Regions from separate parts of the Micromonospora sp. NPDC049257 genome, predicted to be linked through region 3. Evidence: riboswitches for the same ligand, from Rfam matches in the RefSeq annotation. Region 3 holds a riboswitch; each other region holds the start of a gene.
The links. Region 3 has a riboswitch for cobalamin ahead of cobN (cobaltochelatase subunit CobN). Riboswitches for the same ligand answer to the same signal wherever they lie in the genome.
Positions count from the first base shown of each region.

Region 1 (5,243 bases), on a different contig from region 3:
ATGGGCGGCGGCCAGTCCCGCCGCGAACGCCCGGACCGAGGCGAGGGAGGCGAGGTCCAGCTCACGTACCTCGACGTTCCCGCCGATGCGCCTGCCGGCCTGCCGGCCGGCGGCGGTGTCGCGGACGGCGAGCACGACGTGCGCACCACGGTGGGCCAGCGCGGTGGCGGTGACCAGGCCGAGGCCCGAGTTCGCGCCGGTCACCACGGCGGTACGGCCGTGCTGGTCGGGGATGTGGTCGGCGGTCCAGGTCATCTGCTGCTCCTGAGCGGTCGGGGTGGGGACGCCGACGTTAGGGGCCACCCGGCCGGGCTCGGTCGTCCCCGGTCGCCTAGGTCCCGCAGTCCTACCCACCCCGGTCCGGGCCGCGTCACACTGGCCCCATGACCCATCCGTACGCCCGCGAACTCGGTGACTTCCTGCGCGCCCGACGCGGCCGGCTGCACCCCCGCGACGTCGGCCTGGAGCCGGGCGGGCGACGCCGGGTCACCGGGCTGCGCCGCGAGGAGCTGGCGCTGCTGGCCGGGTTGAGCACCGACTACTACCAGCGGATGGAGCAGGGCCGGGAGGTCCGCCCGTCCGACCACGTGCTGGACGCGCTCGCCGCCGCGCTCGCCCTCGACGACGAGGAACGCCGGCACCTGTTCACCCTGGCCCGCGCCGCCCGCCGGCCGGTACCGGCCCGGGTGGACCACGGCCCGGAGCGGGTGCCGGAGAGCACCCGACGGCTGCTGCGGGTGCTGGACACCCCGGCGGTGGTGCTCGGCCGCCACCTGGACCTGCTCGCCTGGAACCGGTGGGCGGTGGCGCTGCTCGGCGATCCGGCGGACCTCCCGCCGGGCCGGCTCAACATGCTGCTGCTGATGTTCGACGAGGCGGCGTCCCCGGTGCGGCGCTGCGCGTCCTGGGAGCAGCAGGCACTGGACTACATCGGCATGATGCGTGCCGCCGTCGCCACCGACCCCACCCATCCCCGGGCCACCGCGATCGTCGGTGAGCTGAGCATCCGCAGCGCCGAGTTCCGGCGGCTGTGGTCGCGGCACGACGTGCGCGGGTCGGTCAGCGGCACCAAGACCTTCCAGGTCCCCGGGGTCGGTGACATCGTCCTGGACTGGGACACCTACCCGCTGCCCGGCAACCCCGGCCCGGTCCTGCTGGTCTTCACCGCCGAGCCCGGCAGCGCCGACGCGGACGCCCTGCGGCTGCTGGCGTCACTGCGGGCCACCGACCGGTCGGAGGAGAGTTATCTGACACGCCGACGCGACATCTAGTGTTGCCTCTCCCCCATCCACGCCATATATGGTGTGCCACGCAGCTGGTTCGACCGGGCCCGGTGGTCCGGTCGAGGCAACAGGGAACCCGGTGGAAATCCGGGACTGCCCCGCAGCGGTAAGTGGGAACGACCGCCGTCATCGAGCACTGGACCGCCAGGTCTGGGAAGCGACGGCCAGTAGGCGACCGGCGACCCCGGTCACGCCCGCGAGTCCGAAGACCTGCCAGTGCGCCGTGCGCTGCTGCGCGCGGCGGTCGGAGGTCGCGCGGGACGACCGACGCCAGCACCCGGGCCGGCCGTCGTGCCGTGCCCGTTGGCGTTCTCCCGCGTCCGATGGCCATCGGTGACAGCGAGGAGAGGTCATGACGAACGTAGCGGAGCGCCCACCGTCCGAGGTCGACGGCGCGGAGTCACGCCGGCCGGCGATGCGGGTACGCAAGCGCGACGGCGACACCGAGCCGGTCGACGTCAACCGGATCGTCACGGCCGTCGCCCGGTGGGCCACCGACCTGGACGAGGTCGATCCGCTGCGGGTGGCCACCAGGACGATCAGCGGCCTCTACGACGGGGCGACCACGGCCGAGCTGGACAAGCTGTCGATCCAGACGGCGGCGGAGCTGATCGGCACGGAGCCGCAGTACTCCCGGCTGGCGGCCCGGCTGCTGGCCGCGTACGTGGACGAGGAGGTCCGCGGGCAGGCGGTGGAGAGCTTCAGCCAGTCCATCCGGTACGCCCACGGCCTCGGCCTGATCGCCGACGACACGGCGGCATTCGTGGCCCGGCACGCCCGGCAGCTCGACGACGCCGTCGACCCGGCCGGTGACCTGCGGTTCGAGTATTTCGGGCTGCGGACGGTGGCCGACCGCTACCTGCTGCGGCACCCACAGTCGCGGCTGGTGGTGGAGACCCCGCAGTTCTGGCTGCTGCGGGTGGCCTGCGGGCTGTCCACCACGCCCGACGAGGCGGTCGGGTTCTACCGGCTGATGTCGTCGCTTGCCTACCTGCCGAGCTCCCCGACGTTGTTCAACTCGGGCACCCGGCACACCCAGATGTCGTCGTGTTTCCTGGTCGACTCGCCGCGCGACGAGCTGGACTCGATCTACGAGCGCTACCACCAGGTGGCGAAGCTGTCGAAGTTCTCCGGCGGCATCGGCATCTCCTTCACGCGGGTGCGGGGCCGGGGCGCGCTGATCCGGGGCACCAACGGCCGGTCCAACGGGATCGTGCCGTTCCTGAAGACCCTCGACGCCGGGGTGGCGGCGGTCAACCAGGGCGGCCGGCGCAAGGGCGCCGCCTGCGTCTACCTGGAACCCTGGCACCCGGACGTCGAGGAGTTCCTGGAGTTGCGGGACAACACCGGTGAGGAGGCCCGGCGTACCCACAATCTCAACCTCGCCAACTGGATCCCCGACGAGTTCATGCGCCGGGTCGAGGCCGACGGCGACTGGTCGCTGATCGACCCGTCGGACGCCCCCGAGCTGCCCGACCTGTACGGCGAGGAGTTCGACGCCGCGTACCGGGTCGCGGAGAAGAAGGCGGTCCGCACGGTGAAGGCCCGGGACCTGTACGGGCGGATGATGCGCACCCTGGCGCAGACCGGCAACGGGTGGATGACGTTCAAGGACCCGTCGAACCGGCTGTCCAACCAGACCGGCGTGCCGGGCAACACGATCCACCTGTCCAACCTGTGCACCGAGATCCTGGAGGTCAACAGCGACACCGAGACGGCGGTGTGCAACCTCGGCTCGGTCAACCTCGGCGCGCACCTCACCGGCGACGGCGTCGACTGGGACAAGCTGCGCGCAACGGTCCGGACGGCGGTGGTGTTCCTGGACCGGGTGATCGACATCAACTACTACCCGGCCGAGCAGGCGGCGGCGTCGAACCCGCGCTGGCGGCCCGTCGGGCTGGGGCTGATGGGTTTGCAGGACGCGTTGTTCGCGCTGCGGCTGCCGTTCGACTCGGCCGGGGCCCGGGAGTTGTCCACCCGGGTCCAGGAGGAGATCTTCCTGACCGCCCTGGAGACCTCGGCCGGCCTGGCCGAACGGTTCGGCGCGCACCCGGCGTACCCGCAGACCAGGGCGGCCCGGGGTGACCTGCACCCGGACCTGTGGGGGGTCGAGCCCACCCAGGCCGCGCGGTGGGCGGCGCTGCGCACCCGGATCGCGGCGCACGGCCTGCGCAACTCGCTGCTCGTGGCGATCGCCCCGACCGCCACGATCGCGTCGATCGCCGGCTGTTACGAGTGCATCGAGCCGCAGGTGTCCAACCTGTTCAAGCGGGAGACCATGTCCGGGGAGTTCCTCCAGATCAACACCTATCTGGTACGCGAGCTGAAGGCGCGCGGCCTGTGGACGTCGGAGATCCGCGACCAGATCAAGCGGGCCGAGGGTTCGGTGCAGGGCATCGTCGACCTGCCCGTCGAGGTGCGGGAGTTGTTCCGGACCGCGTGGGAGCTGCCGCAGCGGGCGCTGATCGACCTGGCCGCCGCGCGGGCGCCGTACATCGACCAGTCGCAGTCGCTGAACCTGTTCCTCAGCGCGCCGACCATCGGCAAGTTGTCCTCGATGTACCTGTACGCCTGGAAGTCCGGGCTGAAGACCACCTACTACCTGCGGTCGCGTCCGGCGACCCGGATCCAGCAGGCCACCGTCACCGTCGCCCCGGTCGTGGCGGCCGACGCCGAGGCGTTGGCCTGTTCCCTGGAGAACCCCGAGAGCTGCGAGGCGTGCCAGTGACCACCGTCGACGAACCCCGCACCGCCGGGCGGCAGCTGCTGCTCGACCCCGGCATGGACCTCACCCTGCGGCCGATGCGCTACCCGCACTTCTTCGACCGGTTCAAAGACGCCATCCGCAACACCTGGACGGTGGAGGAGGTCGACCTGCACTCCGACCTGGCCGACCTGGAGCGGCTGTCCCCGGCCGAGCGGCACCTGGTGTCCCGGTTGGTGGCGTTCTTCGCCACCGGTGACACGATCGTCGCCAACAACCTGGTGCTCAACCTCTACCAGCACGTCAACTCTCCCGAAGGCCGGCTCTACCTGTCCCGGCAGCTGTTCGAGGAAGCCGTGCACGTGCAGTTCTACCTGAACCTGCTCGACACGTACGTCCCCGACGAGCAGGAGCGGTTCGCCGCGTTCGCCGCGATCGAGAACATCCCGTCGATCCGGCGCAAGGCCGAGTTCTGCTTCCGCTGGATCGACTCGGTCTTCGAGCTGCGGGAGCTGCGTACCCGGGCGGACCGGCGGGCGTTCCTGCTCAACCTGATCTGCTTCGCCGCCTGCATCGAGGGGCTGTTCTTCTACGGCGCGTTCGCCTACGTCTACTTCCTGCGGTCCCGGGGTCTGCTCAACGGGTTGGCGTCGGGCACCAACTGGGTGTTCCGCGACGAGTCGATGCACATGGCGTTCGCCTTCGACGTGGTGGAGACCGCCCGGCGGGAGGAGCCGGACCTGTTCGACGCCGACCTGGAACGTCAGGTCACCGAGATGCTCGCCGAGGCCGTCGAGTGTGAGGTGCAGTTCGCCGAGGACCTGCTCGACCAGGGCGTGTCGGGGCTGTCGCTCGCGGACATGCGGGCCTATCTGGAGCATGTCGCCGACCGGCGGCTCACCCAGCTCGGCATCGCGCCGCGCTACGGCGCGCAGAACCCGTTCGCGTTCATGGACCTGCAGGACGTGCAGGAGCTGTCGAACTTCTTCGAGCGGCGGGTGTCGGCGTACCAGGTGGGGGTCAGCGGCAGCGTCACCTTCGACGACGACTTCTGACGCGCCGTACGGTGGCCCGGTCCGGTGGGGTGTCCGACCCCACCGGACCGGGTCGCCGCTCACGGGCCGGCGTTGCCGAACACCTCGATCTCGGCGAGGCCGACGTTGACGGTGCCGCCGCCAACCCCGGTGACGGTGAGCTTGACGCTGGTCACCGTCTTCGCCGCCGGGAGGATGACCTCCGTCGGGCCGCCGCCGTTG
Region 1 is NZ_JBFAQU010000009.1:77,532-82,774, forward strand. It holds gene AB0K25_RS16115 (oxidoreductase) at 1-255, opposite strand, end outside; gene AB0K25_RS16120 (helix-turn-helix transcriptional regulator) at 384-1,271, shown strand; cobalamin riboswitch at 1,300-1,516, shown strand; gene AB0K25_RS16125 (ribonucleoside-diphosphate reductase subunit alpha) at 1,636-4,011, shown strand; gene AB0K25_RS16130 (ribonucleotide-diphosphate reductase subunit beta) at 4,065-5,042, shown strand; gene AB0K25_RS16135 (PIG-L family deacetylase) at 5,102-5,243, opposite strand, start outside.
Region 1: another riboswitch for cobalamin. It lies ahead of AB0K25_RS16125 (ribonucleoside-diphosphate reductase subunit alpha); the one in region 3 lies ahead of cobN (cobaltochelatase subunit CobN).

Region 2 (5,243 bases), on a different contig from region 3:
CTTCGAGGACGATCGTGACGGTGCTCGGCGTCTCCCGGCGCATCTCCACGATGCGCACCTCCCGCAGCGGACTTCCGGCCCGGTCGCCGTCGGTCCGTCGCCCGTCCGCGATGTCGGCGTAGCCCTCCTTACGCAGCGCGGAGCGGTAGGCGCGGCGCATCACCACCCGCAGCGCCCGCGACAGCCCCGGGATCGCGCCGATGACCCTGAACAGTGCCGCAGGCGGCCCGCCCGGCGCGTCCGCCGAGTTCGTGGCGAGGTGCTCCAACGCGATCATGGTGAGATCCGGCGCGGCACTGCGGTCGAGGTGTGCGCCGGGATGCCACAGCCGGGCCCGGGCCACCGCGTCGTTGCCGGTCACCTCGGCGTGTTCGACGTCGATGACGAGCGCCGCGTGCGGTGCCAGCCCGCGCAGCGCGAGGGTCCGTAGCAGTGCCGGGTCGTCGGTTACCACGCCGCGCCCGCGTACGTGCAGCACCCCGCTGCGGCCGGGCACGAGCGCGGCGAAGGCGAGCCGCTCATCCTGCAGCAGGTTGTGTAGCGTGTCGGCGCGTTTGTTGCCCCTGCGGTCCGGGAGCACGAGCGTCCGACCGTCGAGGATCCGGACCACCGTTCCCCGATCGCCTCGGGGACTGGTGTCGCTGCCACCCTCGGTGTCCCAGCTCGACAGTGCGAGGAACGGCGCTGCGGCGAGGAACTCGGCCACACCGGGTGCCCCCAGCGGCTCGTCGAGGGCGATCTGCGGGGCCGACGCGGTCTGCTGGGTGGGTGGCTGCCACAGGCCGGACCGGAGGATGGCCTGCGCGCAGTGGACCCACGCCTGCCTGATCACCACCGTGGTCCGTGCTCGCCGCTGGGAGGTGACCGTGCCGTTGACACGCAGGACCTCGCCGACTCCAGGCAGCAGGAAGAACATCGACGTCGGCCCGGGGGAGGCGTCGGCCTCGGGGAGGGCGAACGAGATCCGCGTGGGGGACTGGACGTGGGCGAACCCGGCGACGCCACCGACGAACGTCGTCCGGCTCGTGCCGCGCTGCGCCGCCGCATGCCGGGTGTGTCCCAGAAGATGCTCACCCACACCCTGCGTCAACTCGAAGGCGACGGCCTCGCCCGCCGCCGGGTGGAACCCACGAGTCCGCCCGCCGTGCACTACTCGTTGACAGCGCTCGGCGACACGCTCGTCGGTCCGTTGCGCGAGCTCAAACGCTGGGCCGAGCTGAACATGGGTGCGATCGATGCGCTGCGTACGGCTGCGGTCAAGGCCCGTCACGACCAGTAGGCAAGGAGGGCGGGCGGATCCTGTCACGGGGTGATGGTCGAGACCCGCGTAATCCCGACAGGTCGACGCCAGGCCGGCACCTCGACGGATGGAAGCCAGCACCACCCCGGTCCTTCCGTCGTTTCCGGGTGGGCCGCCTGCCCGGTCATCCCGGCACACCCTGCTGCTCCCGCTCCCGTCAGCCGCCCGGGCAGCGGTTGTCGCCGCCGCTGAGTTCCACGCAGTGCCCTGGCGGGCCGGGCGTCGTGTCTGCCGGCACCGGAGTGAGACCCCGCCCGACGGATGCGGCGAACGGTAGGGCGGGCACGGCGATCACGACGGTCAGCACCAGGAAGACGATCGCGGTTCGGACCAGCCGCAGCCGGTACGCGACGAGCGCGATGACTGCCGGGCCGGCGATCGCCACCAACGCGGCGACCAGTAGGGCCAGGCTCGCCTGGCGTCCGAGGCCCACCAGTTCGTCGGGCCGGCCGTCGTAGTTGGCGTTCCACTGCGCCAAGCCGATGCTCAGCCACCACACGGCTGCCGCGATCAGCCCGCCGATCCAGACCAGGACCAGGAGCCCCACGATCGGGCCACCCCACCGACGTGCACCGGCCGCCTCAGAAGTCACGCGGTTCAGCGTGGACGGTCCGACCCGACCAGGCATGAGTCGGCGTACTCAGCGCGCTCGTCGAGGCTGTGTTCGTCGGCCCGGGGGACATCCGACCGCAGTCAGGCGGGCGCTCGGGGCTGGTTTCTCCGTGAGCTGCCACCGGTCGCCGTGACCCGCGGCGACAACGACCGCCTCGCGTCACCGGTGAACCCCGAAGCGAAGTCCGGCGGGGAAGGCCGCCGGTGCAGCGGCGGCGCCGTGCCGGTCGTCGGTACCAATGAAGTCAACCTGTCTCGGGCAGGATTCAGGATGGCTGATTACTACCCTGTGCAGATCCAATGGCTGTCCCATCGCTGTCAAAATCCATCAGTGGGCACTCAGGAAGTCGGCGGGGGATCGACCGAAAACAGTGTTGCAGCGACGAGGCGCGCTGTCATCCACAATGGAAAATGGGGATTCAGCTGTGCAACCAACGGTCGTGGTGGATCGCCTCGGCGAGAGGTCGGCGTCGACGCCACCCGTGCCGTTCCAGGTCGGGCACGGACTCCAGGTGGGTGACCGGCCCGACGCAGAGCCAGGCCACCGGCCGGATGCCGGCCGGTGCGCCCAGCAGCCCGGCCAGGAACGACTCCCGGTAGAAGGAGACCCACCCGACGCCCAGCCCTTCGGCGGTGGCGGCGAGCCAGAGATTCTGGATGGCCAGGCAGACCGAGTAGAGACCGGCGTCGGCGATGGCGTGCCGCCCGAGCACGGCCGGGCCCCCACGCTGCGGGTCGTACGTGACGACGACCGACAGCGTCGACTCCAACACCCCGTCGATCTTGATGCCCGCGAACCGTTCGGCCGCCGCGCCGTCCAGGGTGGCGGCGAACGTCGCCCGCTCGGCCTGCACGTGCCGGTGGAACCGACGACGGATGGCAGGGTCCCGGACCAGGACGAAGTCCCACGGCTGTGAGTAGCCGACGCTGGGTGCGGCGTGCGCGGCGTCCAGGATCCGGTGCAGGGCGCCGTCCGGCACCGGTTCCCCGGTGAACTGGGCCCGGACGTCCCGGCGGCGGTGGATGGCGTCGTAGAGTTCCACAGGCAGGCTCCCGCTGCGCTCGGCCCACCCCGGACGGGCGGGCGGTCGACGCGAGGCCGGTCTTCGGACTCCCGGATCGACGCCAACCCGTCCGCCTTCCCAGCCGTACGGCCAGTGGCTGCGCTCCTCGCGCCTGGACGGTCGCTCCCCGGTCACCGCGGCGGGCCCGTGCCGGAATCACACCGGCTTCCCGATTCTCCCCGCACCCGCGGGGCACCTCGCACGATCATGCCGCCGCCGATGCTAACCCGTGCCGGTGACGCAGGCCGGTCACGCCCCCGGCGGGCGGCGGGCGGTCACCCGCGCGGACTCCACCCCGGCGGTGTGCCCACCGATCGCGAAGATCCTCCTGCCGCTGGTGACCGCCGCGCCTTCACGATGGGCGGTGGTGGTGCCGGTGACCGTCGCCCAGGTGCCGGTGTCGGGTGAGTACGCGTCCACCCGGGTGGTGTCCACGCAGTCGACCGGTCTTCCCGAAGGGTCGGTGACCAGTTCACAGCCACCTGGTCGCATAGATCCGGCCGTCCGGGCCGGTCGTGGCGTCGACCAGACACCGCCGGCTGGGAAGCGGCGCGAGAGTCGCCCAGGTGTCGGTGGTGGGCGAGTACGCCTCGACGACGTCGAGGACGTTCAGGACGCCGTCCCCGCAGCCGCCGATCGCGTAGATCCGCCCGTCTGGTCCGCCGGTCACCCCCATCTCGTAGCGCGGCGTGGGCATCGACGCCGCGGTGGTCCACCGGTCCACCGTCGGCTCGTAGACCTCCAGGGTGGACAGCGAGCCGCGACGGTCCCCGCCGACGGCGTAGACCCGGCCGTCGGTGCCGGCCGTCGCGGCGAGCAGTTGCCGTCCGCTGGGCATCGACGCGACGGGCACCCAGTGGTCGTCGCCCGGCGTCAGGGCGAGCACGGAGCTGAGGAACGCTCCCTCGGCACCGGGAGAGCTGCCACCGATCGCGTAGACGCGCCCGTCCCCGCCGGTGGCCGCCGCATGGCGGTACCGGGGCCGGGGCAGCGACGGACCGGCCCTCCACCGCCGCGTCCGAGGCGTGTAGACCTCCACCACCGTGGTGACCGAAGCCGCGTCGGCACCCCCGATCGCGAAGATCGACCCGTCCGGCGCCGTGGCCGCCGCCAGCGCGAAGCGGGAACTCGACAGCGCGTCGTCGGCCCGCCAACGGAGGGCGGGTCGGTCGCCCCTGGCGGCGGCACCGGCGACGGGTGCCGGCAGTTGGGCCACCGCGACGGCAATGGCGAGGAACAGTGTCCTCCATGGTGCGGCGCGGCCAAGAATGCGAATTGTCGTCACGACTGGGATGCTCCCTTCGCGCTGGGTCGACGGGCGTTTCCGCTGATCGGCAGGCTAGCAGTCCGGCGTACGCGGCAGCCGCGAAGGACCTGCCAATTTCCCCCGAGGGTGAAAATGGTGTCGTGGCTGAATGTGTGTTCGCTCGGGAAGCTGTCGCCGGTCACCACTTGGGGTCGTGTCCGCACGATGCGGAAGGGAATTGTCCTCACGTGCGCCGTGGGTGGTGCCGGCGTCGGGCGGGGAACGCGACGCCGTGATTGCCGGCTGCCGCCCGTGGTGAGGGGGTCGGCACCCGCGGGACGGTCCGGCCACCACGCCGGACGGCGCGTCGGCGTGACGTTGCGGGGCTGTCCGGTCGGCCAGGTCCGCCCCCGTTCCCCGGCGGGATCCTGGTGGTGCACCGCCCTCCGGGCGTCCGCCACGCGCAGTGACCGCCGACTGCGCCGAAACCGGGACGGTTCACCATGATGGACAGCGCTACGGACACCTGACCATGAGCCATACGGACCAGCTCAAATCAGCCGCAACCCCGCCGGCGAACTCCCGGCCGGCCATCAATACGTATTGACGCACCCCATCGCTAATGTTACCGTCGGTCATACTCTGGTCGCTAGCTGTGGCAATGGATCGAAGCAATATCCGGCACCGACCGATGATGCTGTCCAAGTTGATTCACCGTAGGTCACCCCGTGGCGAAACAGCGCCGGGTTCGCTCCCGGGCACTGACATCTCCGTGATTACGCGACACGAGTTTGCGCTTTTTCGACAGATTGCGGGTGTCTGTAGGAAGGAGAGGTAGTGACCGAGGCCCTGGTGAATTCGGCACACGCGACGGATTCGGCTGAACTGCCACTGTCGTTCGCCCAGGAACAGTTGTGGTTCCTCGACCAACTCGCCCCCGGCACACCGACGTACAACGTCGCCGTGCTGTACCGGATCGACGGCGACCTGGATCACTCGGCACTACAGACCGCGATGACCC
Region 2 is NZ_JBFAQU010000013.1:12,613-17,855, reverse strand. It holds gene AB0K25_RS19615 (2Fe-2S iron-sulfur cluster-binding protein) at 1-1,078, opposite strand, end outside; gene AB0K25_RS19610 (helix-turn-helix domain-containing protein) at 1,067-1,279, shown strand; gene AB0K25_RS19605 (hypothetical protein) at 1,458-1,892, opposite strand; gene bluB (5,6-dimethylbenzimidazole synthase) at 2,332-2,955, opposite strand; cobalamin riboswitch at 2,992-3,191, opposite strand; gene AB0K25_RS19595 (hypothetical protein) at 3,226-3,411, opposite strand; gene AB0K25_RS19590 (kelch repeat-containing protein) at 3,449-4,261, opposite strand; gene AB0K25_RS19585 (amino acid adenylation domain-containing protein) at 5,060-5,243, shown strand, end outside.
Region 2: another riboswitch for cobalamin. It lies ahead of bluB (5,6-dimethylbenzimidazole synthase); the one in region 3 lies ahead of cobN (cobaltochelatase subunit CobN).

Region 3 (5,243 bases):
GAGGAGCACGCCCCCGCCCGGGTCAGCGTCGTCGCGGTGATCGGTTACACGTCGTTCCTGGCCAGCCCGCCGCTGCTGGGCCTGCTCGGTGACCACGTCGGCATCCTGCATGCCCTGCTGGTGGTGCCGGTGCTGCTGATCCCGACGCTGGCCCTGGTGCCGGCGACTCGTCCACCGGCCGGCGTCGGGCCGTCGGAACACACCGCTCCAGTACAGAAAAACTAACAGTTCCCGGCCCGCACCGGTATCGGGTGCGCGGCCGTTACGCCGGGTCGTCGCCGCTGGCTAGGGTCGCCGGATGCCAACTGAGATCACCGCCGCAGCGGCGGGCCGCTGGACCCTGGGCGACCGCACCGTGCACCGGATGGGCTTCGGCTCGATGCGGCTCACCGCCCACCCCGACCGGGACCGGGCGCTGCGCGTCCTGCGCCGGGCCGTCGAACTGGGCGTCGACCACATCGACACCGCCGCGTTCTACGTCTCGCCGGGCGGCACCCTGAAGGTCGGCACCGGCCCCGCCCGGTACGCCACCGAACTGATCCGTGCCGCCCTCGCCCCGTACCCGGAAGGGCTGGTCATCGCCACCAAGGTCGGCTTCCGGGCCGACCCGACGACCGGCACGCGCGAGGAGGCCAGCCCGGCGCAGCTGCGCGCCCAGGTGGAGGAGAACCTGCGTCGGCTCGGCCGCGACCACCTCGACCTGGTCAACCTGCGGATCGTCAAGCGGCCCGCGCCGGACTCCGTGGCCGAACGCTTCGGTGCGCTGGCCGAGCTGCGCGACGCCGGTCTGATCCGGCACCTGGGCCTGTCCAACGTCCGCGTCGACCACCTCGACGAGGCGCAGACCATCGCCCCGGTGGTCTGCGTGCAGAACAACTACGCCCTGGACAACCGCGGCGACCAGGACGCCATGGTCCGCGAGTGCGGTGCCCGGGGGATCGCCTACGTGCCGTTCTTCTCCCTGACCGGCGTCAACCGCGAAGGCGGGGCACGTACCGACCACGACGCGGCCGTACGCGCCGTCGCCCGCGCCCACGACGCCACCCCGCAGCAGGTACGCCTCGCCTGGACGCTGCACCAGGGCCCGCACGTGCTGGCCATCCCCGGTACCGGTGACCCGGCCCACCTCGCCGAGAACGTCGCAGCCGCCGCGCTGCGACTCACCCCCGACGAGCTGGCCGCCCTGGGCTGAACGGTCCCGGGCGTGGCGCGTACGCCCGGGGGCGTCGAGGTCTGCCCCGTCCAGCCGGTTGTCACCGGGCTCGCAGCGCCCTGCCAGGCAGGGGTGTTCCACTGGAGGGACGCCGAGGAGAGGACGGGCAGATGGGCTGGTTCAGCCGACGGACCCGGGCTGACGAGGGCATCCCGACCAAGCTCGATCGGGAGGCCACCCGGGACGACCTGACCGCGTTGGCGGACTTCGTGGCCGCCCACCGGGGGGTGGAGTTCTATCTCGAACCCGAGACGACCGCCACCGACACCACAGTGGTGGCGATCGCGCACGACGGGGAGTGGATCCGCCGCCGCACCGGCTCCCCACGTACGGCGGCGAAGCTGGCCCACCGGCACGCGGTGCCCCTCTACGAGGCGGCGAAGACCGGATACCCGGAGCGGATGCGGGCCTGGAACCGGACCCACCCCGAGCGTCGCCTCCGCTGACCCCTCAGCCGCTGCGTAGAGGGTGGCCAGGGGTCTGCGGGGTGGGTGTCTGTGGGGGCGGGCCGTGGGGTGCGGCCGTGGTGGTGGGCGCGGCCGTTGGCCGCGCCGGCGGCTGCGGGCCAGGGGTGTGTGGGTATGTCGTCGCGGGCCCTTTCGAGCTGATGACGGTGACGGATCGGTCCCCCCGGGTGGGACGGCCCGGCCCGACGCCCGTCCGGTCGGGTCGGACCGTGCCGACCCCGAGTCGTTGACGTCATCAGCTCGACAGGGTGCGAGAGAGGTGTTCCGACCGCCAGGGACGGTCGGCCCCGGGACGGTCGGTCCCGGGACGGTCGGTCCCGGGACGGTCGGTCCCGGGACGGTCGGTCCCGGGACGGTCGGTCCCGGGACGGTCGGTCCCGGGATGGGTGCCTCGATCGGCTCCGCACCGGCTGGTGGCGGCCGGCGGACCTCCCTCAGGCGGGTTGCGGGTCGCCTCGGAGGATCTGCGGGTGCGCCGCACGGGGCGGCTGCGGGTCGGCCGTCGGGCGGGGCCGGACCCACCCGTGGGATGCGCGGGGCGGGCGGCTGCCGGCCTCGCCACAGGGGTCGATCGGTGCCGTCGCGGGGCCGGTGGCCACCGTTGACCTCGGGGTGAGGAGTATGGCAGCATTCGCGGCCTGACGGCAGTGAAGGAAGTCGGTGCGATTCCGACGCGGTCCCGCCACTGTCACCGGGGAGCGATCCCCCCTCGTGAGTCACGACCGTGCGTGCACGGTTGGAAGGCCGGGGGTGAGCGTCGATCCGGGAGCCAGGATACTTCGGCCGTCGGAGAACCCCAGGGCGTGGACACCCGAGGAGGACCCGATGACGCACAGCGTCACTGCCGACCCCATCACGGTCGGTGATTTCTGCATCACCGTCGAGCCCGCGCCGCCGCGTGCTCCCACCTCTCCCACCGTCGCCGGCCGCCGCCGGGGCGGTCGGCCTGCCACGTACCGCTGACGGCCGGTCCGGGTACCCCGCCGCAGGCGGGTGCGTCGTACCTCCGCCGCCGCTGACCGGCGTCCCTCCCGCCCCGCTCGGCCCGGCCCTGTGGTCGAGCCGGACGTCACTCTCCGGAGCCGAACGTGCGCATCCTGCTGCTGTCCACCGCCGACACCGATCTGCTCGCCGCCCGGGCCAGCGCCGCCGACTACCGGCTCGCCAACCCCACCCGGGTCGACGTGGACGCGGTGCCGGCCCTGCTCGACGGGGTCGACCTGGCCGTCGTACGGCTGCTCGGTGGTCGGCAGGCGTGGCCGGACGGCCTCGCGGCGGTGCTCGGCTCCGGCGTCCCCACGATCGTGCTCGGCGGCGAGGCGGTGCCCGACGCGGAGCTGATGGCGGCCTCCACGGTGACCTCCGGGGTGGCCACCGAAGCCCTGTCCTACCTGGTCGAGGGGGGTGCGGCAAACCTCGCCCAGCTGGCCCGGTTCCTGTCCGACACGGTCCTGCTCACCGGTGAGGGCTTCGACCCGCCCACCCCCACCCCGCCGTACGGCATTCTCGACCGTCGACCCCCGACCGCCCCGGTCGACCCGACCGCCCCGGTCGACCCGATCGACCCGGCGGAACCGGCGGCCGGGCCGGACGGGCGGCGGGCGGACGGCGACGGGCGGCCCACGGTGGGCATCGTGTTCTACCGGGCGCACGCGCTGGCCGGCAACACCGACTTCGTGCACACCCTGGCCGACGCGGTCGACGCGGCCGGGGGGAACCCGCTGCCGATCTACTGCGGATCGCTGCGCGGGCTCACCCCCGGTGCCGGGCCGCTGGACCTCTTCGCCCGCTGCGACGCGCTCGTCGTCACCGTCCTCGCCGCCGGGGGGACGGTCGCCGCCGACGCCTCCGGTGGCGGCGACGAGGACGCCTGGGACGTCGGCGCGCTCGCCGCCCTCGACGTGCCGGTGATCCAGGCGCTCTGCCTCACCAGCACCCGGGACCAGTGGGCCGGCAGCGACGCCGGACTGTCCCCGTTGGACGCGGCGATGCAGGTGGCGATCCCCGAGTTCGACGGCCGGATCGTCACCGTGCCGTTCTCGTTCAAACGCATCGACGCCGACGGGCTGTCGGTCTACGCCGCCGACGCCGAGCGGGCCGCCCGGGTCGCCGGGATCGCCGTCCGACAGGCCCGGCTGCGGCACCTGCCCCCCGCCGACAGGCGGCTGGCGATCGTGCTCAGCTCCTACCCGACGAAGCACTCCCGGGTCGGCAACGCCGTCGGCCTGGACACCCCCGCCTCGGCGGTACGCCTGCTCGCCGCCCTCGCCGCCGCCGGATACCACCTCGGTGACGCGCCCCCGCCCACCGACGGGGACGCCCTGATCCACGCACTGATCGCCGCCGGTGGTCACGACGTCGAGTGGCTCACCCCGCAACAGTTGTCCGCCGCCGAGGCCCGGGTGCCGGGGGAGACCTACCGGCGCTGGTTCGACCAGGTGCCGGCCGACCTGCGGGACCGGATGCGGGAACACTGGGGTGAGCCACCCGGCCAGCTCTACACCGACGACGGTGACATCGTCCTGGCCGGGCTGCGGTTCGGCAACGTCACCCTGCTGATCCAGCCGCCGCGCGGCTTCGGTGAGAACCCGATCGCCATCTACCACGACCCCGACCTGCCACCCAGCCACCACTACCTCGCCGCGTACCGGTGGTTGGCCGCGCCGGTCGCCGACGGCGGGTTCGGTGCCGACGCGGTGGTGCACCTCGGCAAACACGGCACCCTGGAATGGCTGCCCGGCAAGGGCCTCGGCCTGGCCGCCGACTGCGCCCCCGACGCCGTCCTCGGCGACCTGCCGCTGGTCTACCCGTTCATCGTCAACGACCCCGGCGAGGGCACCCAGGCCAAGCGGCGGGCGCACGCCGTCGTCGTCGACCACCTGGTGCCCCCGATGGCCCGCGCCGAGACCTACGGCGACCTGGCGAAACTCGAACAACTGCTGGACGAGTACGCCACCGTGCAGGCCCTCGACCCGGCGAAGGTGCCGGTGGTCCGGGGGCAGATCTGGGAGCTGGTGCGCGTCGCCGAACTGCACCACGACCTGCACACCGAGGCGATGCCCGACGCCGACGACTTCGACGACTTCGTGCTGCACCTCGACGGTTACCTGTGCGAGGTCAAGGACGTGCAGATCCGCGACGGGCTGCACATCCTGGCCGAGGTGCCCACCGGTGAGCCCCGGGTGAACCTCGTCCTCGCCGTGCTGCGCGCCCCCCAGGTGTGGGGCGGCGCCCAGGCCCTGCCCGGCCTGCGTCAGGCCCTCGCCGCCAGCTACGACCTCGACGAGCAGGCGCTGCTCGCCGAGCCCGGGGCGCGGGTGGCGGTGCCGGCGGCGCTGACCGACGTCGTCGACGGGCCGTCGGTCACCGCCGCCGACGCGGTGGACCTGATCGAAGGGCTGGCCCGGCGGCTCGTCCTCGGCATGGAGACCCTCGGTTGGGACCCCGCCCGGGTCGACGAGGTGGTCACCGAGGTGACCGGTGGGTCCTGCCCCGACGCCGCCGAGGTGCTGCGGTTCGCCGCCCGCGAGGTGGTGCCCCGGCTGGACCGCACCACCGACGAG
Region 3 is NZ_JBFAQU010000012.1:79,247-84,489, reverse strand. It holds gene AB0K25_RS19000 (MFS transporter) at 1-225, shown strand, start outside; gene AB0K25_RS18995 (aldo/keto reductase) at 299-1,192, shown strand; gene AB0K25_RS18990 (hypothetical protein) at 1,324-1,659, shown strand; cobalamin riboswitch at 2,331-2,460, shown strand; gene cobN (cobaltochelatase subunit CobN) at 2,769-5,243, shown strand, end outside.